Regions from separate parts of the Lysinibacillus sp. NPDC059133 genome, predicted to be linked through region 3. Evidence: riboswitches for the same ligand, from Rfam matches in the RefSeq annotation. Region 3 holds a riboswitch; each other region holds the start of a gene.
What was found. Region 3 has a riboswitch for cobalamin ahead of metE (5-methyltetrahydropteroyltriglutamate--homocysteine S-methyltransferase). Riboswitches for the same ligand answer to the same signal wherever they lie in the genome.
Positions count from the first base shown of each region.

Region 1: linked by a shared signal. The riboswitch ahead of ACFXN8_RS08865 (hypothetical protein) and the one ahead of metE (5-methyltetrahydropteroyltriglutamate--homocysteine S-methyltransferase) in region 3 are both predicted to bind cobalamin.
Region 2: linked by a shared signal. The riboswitch ahead of ACFXN8_RS23960 (FecCD family ABC transporter permease) and the one ahead of metE (5-methyltetrahydropteroyltriglutamate--homocysteine S-methyltransferase) in region 3 are both predicted to bind cobalamin.
Region 4: linked by a shared signal. The riboswitch ahead of ACFXN8_RS02285 ((2Fe-2S) ferredoxin domain-containing protein) and the one ahead of metE (5-methyltetrahydropteroyltriglutamate--homocysteine S-methyltransferase) in region 3 are both predicted to bind cobalamin.

Region 1 covers NZ_JBHZDH010000012.1:32,977-35,185, forward strand. The annotation lists gene ACFXN8_RS08860 (hypothetical protein) at 1-120, opposite strand, end outside; gene ACFXN8_RS08865 (hypothetical protein) at 176-940, opposite strand; cobalamin riboswitch at 1,192-1,375, opposite strand; gene ACFXN8_RS08870 (DUF4179 domain-containing protein) at 1,820-2,209, opposite strand, start outside.
Region 2 covers NZ_JBHZDH010000071.1:9,946-12,154, forward strand. The annotation lists partial or broken gene ACFXN8_RS23955 (topoisomerase C-terminal repeat-containing protein) at 1-100, shown strand, start outside; cobalamin riboswitch at 511-695, shown strand; gene ACFXN8_RS23960 (FecCD family ABC transporter permease) at 878-1,867, shown strand; gene ACFXN8_RS23965 (ABC transporter ATP-binding protein) at 1,868-2,209, shown strand, end outside.
Region 3 covers NZ_JBHZDH010000004.1:4,750-6,958, reverse strand. The annotation lists gene metE (5-methyltetrahydropteroyltriglutamate--homocysteine S-methyltransferase) at 1-1,376, opposite strand, end outside; cobalamin riboswitch at 1,552-1,730, opposite strand.
Region 4 covers NZ_JBHZDH010000002.1:191,793-194,001, forward strand. The annotation lists gene cobJ (precorrin-3B C(17)-methyltransferase) at 1-1,102, opposite strand, end outside; gene ACFXN8_RS02285 ((2Fe-2S) ferredoxin domain-containing protein) at 1,107-1,478, opposite strand; cobalamin riboswitch at 1,616-1,798, opposite strand.

The DNA.
Region 1 (2,209 bases), on a different contig from region 3:
ATTTTCCTTTCTTCCGCGGGTATTTCTCCTGCTTTCGCGGGTATTTACCTTCCTTCCGCGGGTATTCTCTTGCCCCACGCGGATATCAATCCTATGCTGGCGACGCCATTCTACGATCATGCAAGGAATATACCTTTCTCCTGGGGACATTCATCTTATCCCCCGCATCTTAGATTCACAAAGCTTGTTTCGTTTTCTGTGCCTGTTTGAAAATGGGAAATGAACGTTCTACGACAACGCAGCTATGGGAATTAGAGAAATCCATTAAAACCTTGCCTGGGCGACTTTTTAAAAGTTGCAAATTATCTATCAATTCAACCAATAGCTGATGACCATTACCTCGTGGGTGCCAGTTTAAATGATAATCATTTAGTTCCTTCACCGCTTTTAAAAATTGATGATACTCTTGCTCTACAAAATTGATCAGTTGTTTATTTTTATGAGCTACTTGCGATAAATCCTCTACATATACTTCATAAAAGCGCATCACTATCGAACACAATAAATCATTGACCCGAGCAGCACTTAGTATTGCCTTAGGGACTTGGGAAAGTCGCTCTAAATTTGGTTTTGCACGAGTCGAATCGATGCGTGTAATTAAATGATACTGCTCACCATTCACCTCGTACACAATTGGATTTGTCGGCATATACATCATAAAATCATTTGTTTTTGTTTTAAGCTGATCTGTAATATTCGCCTTTGCAAAAAGGTGCCCATTAAAACGTTCATTTTGAATCCAAATAATATCTTTGTTATATAAAATTTGATCAAACAATCTTTCATTACTAATAAGATTGTTAGCTATTAATTGATCGACCAGTGATTCTACGACCATTCTTGTTGTAGCTTTCTTGGCAACTTCAGTGCGTGGTTGCTTACAAATTTCCATATCTACATATTGCGATTCTTGTGTTGTACATACATGAATATTCGTCATACGTGCATCCTCTTTTCGTACATATTTTTCAAAACGGAAGTATTCTTTCGCATAAAAAAAGGATCTCCTACAACTAGAGGAAATCCTTCATTCTATCTTTTTCATTCGTCACATAATGTCAAATTATACCCAAGCATAAAAGAATTGCCTCGAAAGCGACTACCTTCTTTTATTTTGGGCGTTTGACGTACAGTGACGAACAGAGCATTCTGTTTTGTCAACATGCCACCTCCTATTCCTCGTAGGGTTATGGTGTGTACTCATAATAGGCAGGTATCCTGACTCATGATCATCGCTACTTTTCCCCTTCCCGTCGTTAAACAGTGGTATATGAAAAGTCGCTCACATTTACAGTTGCGGGACAGTGTCGGATTTGCACCGACTTCCCTTTTAAGTAAATTGCACGCAATTTACACCTATTACTCCACGCTATTCAGTTGTTAAATAGATCAGACAAGACATATTCTTTTCTAATTATTCCCTTTAATAGTAAAGGGTGTTCTAGTTAAAAGCAAGTCGATTGTGTTTATTTTTATTTTCCTTTTTGCACTAAAGCATCCGTAACTCTCCATCTATATCTAAAACAGTAAAAAATAATCTGGTAAATAACAGGAAATCAAATCCCTACACCTCCTACATAGACTAACTACTCTAAACTTTCTATTTTTCTCATCAGAATAAGGATGTCTAACGGCAACAATTGTATCAAAGTATCTTTCTCCGTTTGAAATTGCATTTCCAATCGAGATAGCTTCAGCACATACTGTATCAAGATAACCTAGTAGCATGTTATTCGGTAGGCTTTACCGGAATATTACCATAAGTATGGAAAAATTAATAAGATGTTCAAAAAGGAGAGCCTTTTTGAACATCTTTACTTTATTGCAATGGAATATTCAGTTCAATATTTTTTCCGATAGGATTGAAGTAATAGTTTAAATATATTTTTGCTTTGCCATCATAATTTTCAAAGTTCTCCGTCGCAAATAGGTACTGCTCATCATCTGAGAACGAGCCACTTGTATATTCTAACGTCGTGCCATCTGCTTTTACAGCACTATTTAGAAACGAATGTCGACTTCTATCATCCCATTTCTTTGCAGCAACTGATACACCTTGCTGCGCTACAGAAATATCCCAATCCAAATAATCGGGCTTCGTGAGTACTTCTTTTGTACCAAAATCGACTTCGATAAAATCCTTGCCCTTTGGAACGGCATGAACAGCTCCAATTAATATTTTGAGTGAATCTGAATCATGGAAATAGTT
Region 2 (2,209 bases), on a different contig from region 3:
TGGAACGGTATTGGTAAAAGGCTTAACAAGTAAAAAAGGTTCTAAATTCGATGCTTAATTAAAATATGAAAAAAATACAGACAACGAATATTTTAGTTGAAAGATGGAATTTGAAAAATAAGGATATAAATTAAGCATTTATGAATCTTTCTGAATTAATTTTCACTACCCTTTTAAAAAGAAAATCCTTTGTATTTTTATAATTTCCATTTATAAAAATAGATAACCAAAAAAAACGGAATGAAAGATTTGTTAGTAGATAATGTAGAGTGTTGCCCTCACTGATATTGAATATCGAGAAGAAAGAGATTACTAATAGCGTACTATGAGGAATTTGTATAGTAAGGTAAGATAAATTATTATCTAAATTTATTTTATTTTTCCAATAGTAATTAATGTTTAATGGTTCTATTTTCTAGCTATTAATATCTCGTTTATTACTATTTTTGCTTTAATGTAATATATAATATAATTGCTATCTGGAAAATATTCTGATATTGTTCCTCTTATAACTTAATAATTTTTGTTGGTGCGAATGACATTGTTCGTTTGCTTAAAAGGGAAATCGGTGCAAATCCGATGCTGTCCCGCAACTGTAATGGAGAGTCTATACAATATGTCACTGTAGCGAGCTATGGGAAGGCGTATAGATGATGAACCTAAGCCAGGAGACCTGCCAATAAAAGTAACAAACTTACATAGAACCACGAGGATGGTTGTAGTGACTGGGAAGAGACGCCCTTTATTTAACTATGACATCCTCTTGTAGACAAGGGGATTTTTTTATGCCCTAAGAGAGGAGAGCGTTTTGAAAAATCCAACAACAAGAAAAATCAACCTACTCTTATTAGTATTGACTGGTGTCGTTCTAATATCAATGACGTTAGCGATAATGGTAGGCTCTGTGTCTATTACACCTAGTATTGTATGGCGTATTATTTTGTCGCATATCCCGTTCAATCCACTTGGCATTACAGAAGATTGGAGTCGTTCGCAGGAAATCATCATATGGCAAATTCGTACTCCCCGCGTAGTACTTGCCATAATAGTCGGAGCGGGTCTTGCAATTTCGGGAGCTGCTATACAAGCTTTAGTTCGCAACTCAATCGCAGACCCATATATTTTAGGTGTATCTTCCGGTGCATCTGTCGGGGCGACGTCTGTTATTTTACTTGGCGCTTTTTCATTTTTAGGTATGTATGCGCTATCACTTGCGGCTTTTATAGGTGCGACGATTGCAGTACTAATCGTGTTTTTCTTAGCACGAGTTGAGGGGCGAATTTCAGTTATTCGATTATTATTAGCTGGAATTGCCGTGTCACTAGTTTTGTCAGCAATGACGAATTTTATGCTGATGATGGCGAAAGAAGAGGGCGGCATAAAGGCAGTGATGTATTGGATGATGGGAAGTCTGGCTGGAGCGAAATGGGTAAATTTAATGATTCCGTTCGTTGTTTTAACGGTCGTCTACGTAATTTTACGTCTTCATGCACGTCATTTGAATTTACTTTTACTAGGCGAAGAATCTGCTGTTACGCTGGGGGTTAATTTAGAGAAATTTCGATTGCTACTAATTCTATTAATTTCCCTATTAACAGGTGTCCTTGTTGCTATAAGTGGTGCAATTGGCTTTATAGGCCTGATTATTCCACATATCGTACGCATGATTGTCGGCTCAAATTATAAGTTTGTACTGCCAGTCAGTGCATTAATTGGTGCGATATTTTTAATATGGGCTGATGCAGCTGCGCGCATTGTGATTGCACCTGAGGAAATGCCGATTGGAATTATTACTGCTTTATGCGGATGCCCATTTTTTATATGGATGTTGCGTAAGCAAATGTATTCTTTCGGGGAGGAGAATTAGATGGTATACGTAGCAAAAAACCTTACTTTTGCCGTGCAGCAGGTGAAAATATTAAACAATGTTTCTGTACATATTCAAGAACGCGAGTTTGTGGGCATAATTGGTCCTAATGGCAGTGGGAAATCGACCCTATTAAAAAATATGTACCGTATGCTACAACCTCAAGAGGGAGAAGTATTTTTATTTAATGAAAATATTTACAAGCAATCTTCAAAGGAGATAGCAAAGCAACTAGCCGTCGTAGGGCAGGAAACACCAGTGCTTTTTGAGTTCACTGTTAAGGACCTTGTTGCAATGGGACGTACACCGCATAAAAGGCTTGTGGAAGTGGATACAAAAGAA
Region 3 (2,209 bases):
TTCGATAATTGTTTTTTTCTCCATGCATTTCGATTCCTTTTGACCTCATCAGATTGAGGGAAACTTCCTATTGTTGTCGTTGGGAATAGCGGTAACCCTAAAGCTTGCTGTTGAATCTTTTGGCGGTGACTAAAATCACTATGTCGTTCAAAATCTTGAATTGTCACTGTTTGAACTGCCTGATGGATCACCTGGTTTTGACGAATTGGATGATTTTTTAGGGCTTCAATCGCCTTCATACTTTCTGATAAGTTATGAATCGTGCTACCATCTTTGTCTCGTCTAAATTTAGTTACCTCAACGATTTCTACGATTTTTTCATCAGCGAAGGAAAGTGCATTTTTTAGAACAGGATCGAGCTTATTTTCAAGAGAGGTCGTTATTGGTACGTGTTGTAGGTTGCTAGATGGTTGAATCCATAATGCTACAGCATTACTTAGTGTTTCAATTGCCTGAATCGTAGAGTTTACCTCTGCTAGGTTTGAACGCCAAATATCACGGCCATTAACAACACCAATCGCTAATACTTTATCTTTAGGAAAACCAAATTGACGAAGCGATCCCATATTCCCTTTATAGCCATGGACGAAATCTAAACCAAAACCTTGAACAGGGAGTGCCATTATTGCTTCATAAGAGGTTAATGCTTCAAAGTATGTTTGAAGCATTATTTTCGCCTCTGGCACTGCTCCAGCTAGTTGTGCGTATATTTCTTGTACAAGCTTTATTTCTGTCTCATCTAATGTAGTTACAAGGGATGGCTCTTCTAGTTGAATCCAATTGGCACCTGCATTCACTAATTCTTTCAACACTTGGGCATAGAGTGGTAGTATGGCCAGTAAATATTCAACTTGTGTTACCTTGTTATAACCTTTCGTTAGTTTGCAAAATGTATAAGGACCAATTAATGTCGGCTTTGCGATAATGCCGTATGCTTCTTTAGCCTCTAAAAAATCTGCTAAAACTTTGTTTTCCGTTATTTGTAATGTTTGTTCTTCAAATTCTGGCACAATATAATGATAGTTTGTATTAAACCATTTTGTCATTTCACTGGCCACTGCTGTTTTGTTCCCACGTGCTATGCTGTAATAGGTATGTAAATCTACCTTTCCACCTTGCCAGTTAAAACGCTTAGGTACTAAACCAAACATCACGGCTGTATCTAACATTCTATCGTAATAAGTGAAGTCTCCAACTGTTACCATATCTATGCCCAGTTGAAGCTGTTTTTCTAACCTAGATAATCGGATATTCTTTATTTTTACTTGAAAATCTACTTCAGAAAGTTCATGTCGCCAAAATGCTTCTAATGCTTTTTTCCATTCACGATCTTCCCCAATGTATGGGTAGCCAATTAGTGTACTTGTATAAGTCATTTCAATCACCCTTTCAGAAATAATAAAAAGCCATTCTCCTTCTAGGAAAATGGCTGCATGTTAAATTTGTCAATGAAAAAACAATACGAAGAAGTGTATACTTCCGCATAGGTCATTCGTTGTCGCACAGTGCCTGAATGGTCACATTTCACCACCTATTTCCACGTAGGTATTTGGTGTGTACTAGAAATTGGCAGGTCTCCTGGCTTTTCATCAACACGTCTCACTGCCTTCCCAGTTTCCCAGTGGCATTTGTGATTTGCTCCGAATTACAGTTGCGGGACAGCGTCGGATTTACACCGACTTCCCTTTTAAGCCAAACTATCATTTGGCACCAACTCTTACACAATATTCAATTATGCTCCTACTATAACATATAGTTCAGAATAGTAGAAATTTTTTCTTAAAAATTTAAAGGATTATACTAGTCATGTTTTAATCAAAAGTCCAATACTTTCTCGATATTTACTTCGTACCTCTATATTTGAGCATAGATAGTATTCCAAGAATCGATCCAATCGCTAATATGGTAAAGACCCATTCCCAACTAATGATTCTCTGAATAATAGGGATGAGATTGATAGAAATTATAGTAACTAGGAAACCAATACACATTTGAAAAGTAAGGGCTGTACGTACATACTCAACTTCAGCTATTTCTGAGACTGCTGCAGAAAACCTTGCATCATAGTATCCCCCTTTAAAATAAGATTGAATAATGTCATTATACAAAAAAAATAGAAAACGAATCCACCTCTTGTTCATATAAAGAGATTAAAAGCGCTGATGCAAACACTATAGTTCCAATCCAGTCGACTTTCGGCGCACCTTTT
Region 4 (2,209 bases), on a different contig from region 3:
CCTCAGCTAACGTCATCATTTGTTGAGGAGTAAAGAATTTATTGGCTACCCCTGGACTTACAGCTAATTCAAAAATGGATTCGATTTTTTGTTGAACAAGCTTAGGTGAACTTTTCACAGCGCTCGTTCCCTTTACCATAGTAAGAGCAGCTGTCGCCATTTCAAGTGACGATTTTTTAAGCTTTGGTTGTGGTGTTATGGCTAAACTGGGCTTAATACGATTGGCATTAGGATCTGTCGCAAAATCATTACGTGCTGCTCCTGTTTCTTGATTCATCGCCCATGGTTCATTTTCTTCTTTAAGTCGTTGATGTGGTCGTAACGGTTGTTTTTCCTCACCAAGTGTATATTTACGCTGATAACCACGTGGCGTAATCATTTTATTGTCGTAAAAGAATGTTGTTGAATTACCGATAATAACCGTTGTTAACATACCTATATCATGTTCAAGCATTTCTGCTAAAGTAGTCATCGTAATCTCCTGACGGTCACGATACGCGCTTTTCACAAGTCCAACCGGCGTATCTGGAGAACGATATTCCAATAAAATTCGTTGTGCCTCTACAATTTGTCTCGTACGACGTCCACTTTTCGGGTTATAAAGAGCAATAACAAAATCCGCCATTGCTGCCGCTTCTACTCGTTTTGCAATTAAATTCCAAGGTGTTAAGTGGTCACTTAAACTAATGGTACAGGCGTCATGCATAATGGGAGCACCTAGTAAACTGGCACATGAATTAATAGCTGAAATACCTGGAACAATTTCTACCTCGATACCAGTTGCTTCTGTCCAGCCTAGCTCGATTAATACCTCATACACTAATCCTGCCATTCCATAAACCCCGGCATCCCCACTGGAAATGACCGATACGATACTTCCAGCCTCTGCTTGACGCACCGCTTCTTGAGCACGTGAAACTTCCTCTGTCATACCAGTACTAATAATCGACTTTGCACTAACTAAATCCTGAATCAGTTCAACATAAGTTTTATAGCCTATAATCATATGACTTTGTTGTAGTGCTTCCACAGCACGAGTCGTAATATGTTTAAAGTCTCCAGGGCCAAAGCCAACTACGAAAATCTTACCTTTTTGAGCCATTTTGTTACCCCTCTTTCACCTTTTCAATACCTTTAATGGCTGTTGTTTGCGCTGTACGCTGCAACAAACCTTCACGCAATGTAAAAACATGCTCATTATGTAACGATTCATGATTTAAATCTTGTACGAGTGCCTTCGCATGCTCCGTTGTCGACACACGGTACCAATTCCCCTGAGGATAAGCGATGACAACACAAGCATCCTTACACCTACCATTACAGCGGGTCCTTGTTGTATGTATTTCCTGATCAAGCGCTAGCAACTGTATTTCATCACGAATTGCCTGTGTAATATCTTCAGCATCTTTTTTCATACAACTACTACCATTGCATATAAAAAGATGTGTTTTCATCCCCTCTAAATTCCAAGTTGTCATAGTTGTTCTCCCCTCATTTGCTTTTAGGAAAAAGAAAAACCTTTACTCTAGTCGAAGAGTAAAGGTTTAGTAGAAGCCAAATAAAAACGAATATACGGGTACTCGCTCTCGCTTCAACTTCTCCCTCCGAAAAGTTTGCATGCATTATCACATAAGCAGGTTTCCTGACTTAAGCTTCCTTTTACTTTCGCGCCTTCCTAGTTTTCACTAGTGGCATCCGCGATTTCATCAGCTATTACAGTAGCGGGGGCTGTATCGGATTCTCACCGATTTCCCTATTATCTTGAAAATATTCAAGCACTTATGGATGTTTTATATGAATTTATATTATATCAATTATGCCTCGGCATAATTGCGTCCGGAATCGGCTTTGTGCTTGTACAAAGAACTCATTTCCGATTCCGTGACATCCGCCGGAGGCTTTAACTTCTTTCAGCAGGTGTTTGGAACCCGCTGAAAAGTAACTTAAATCTGCATTCATCTCACTACCTATAGAGGTGGGAGACTTCTGCTGAAAGAAGTTTAATGTAATAGAAAACTGTTTCTATCATATCTTATTATTTAAAAAATTCAATATTTCTTTTTTAATTTGTGACAATTTTTTTAATATTTCATAGCAATATGTGAAATCTTTATCTATTTATCAGAATTTTCGACATAGAATCTCAATTTAAAATTTTTTCATAAAAAGTATAGCATATATATGGAAAATCATGTTACACTTTGTCGTG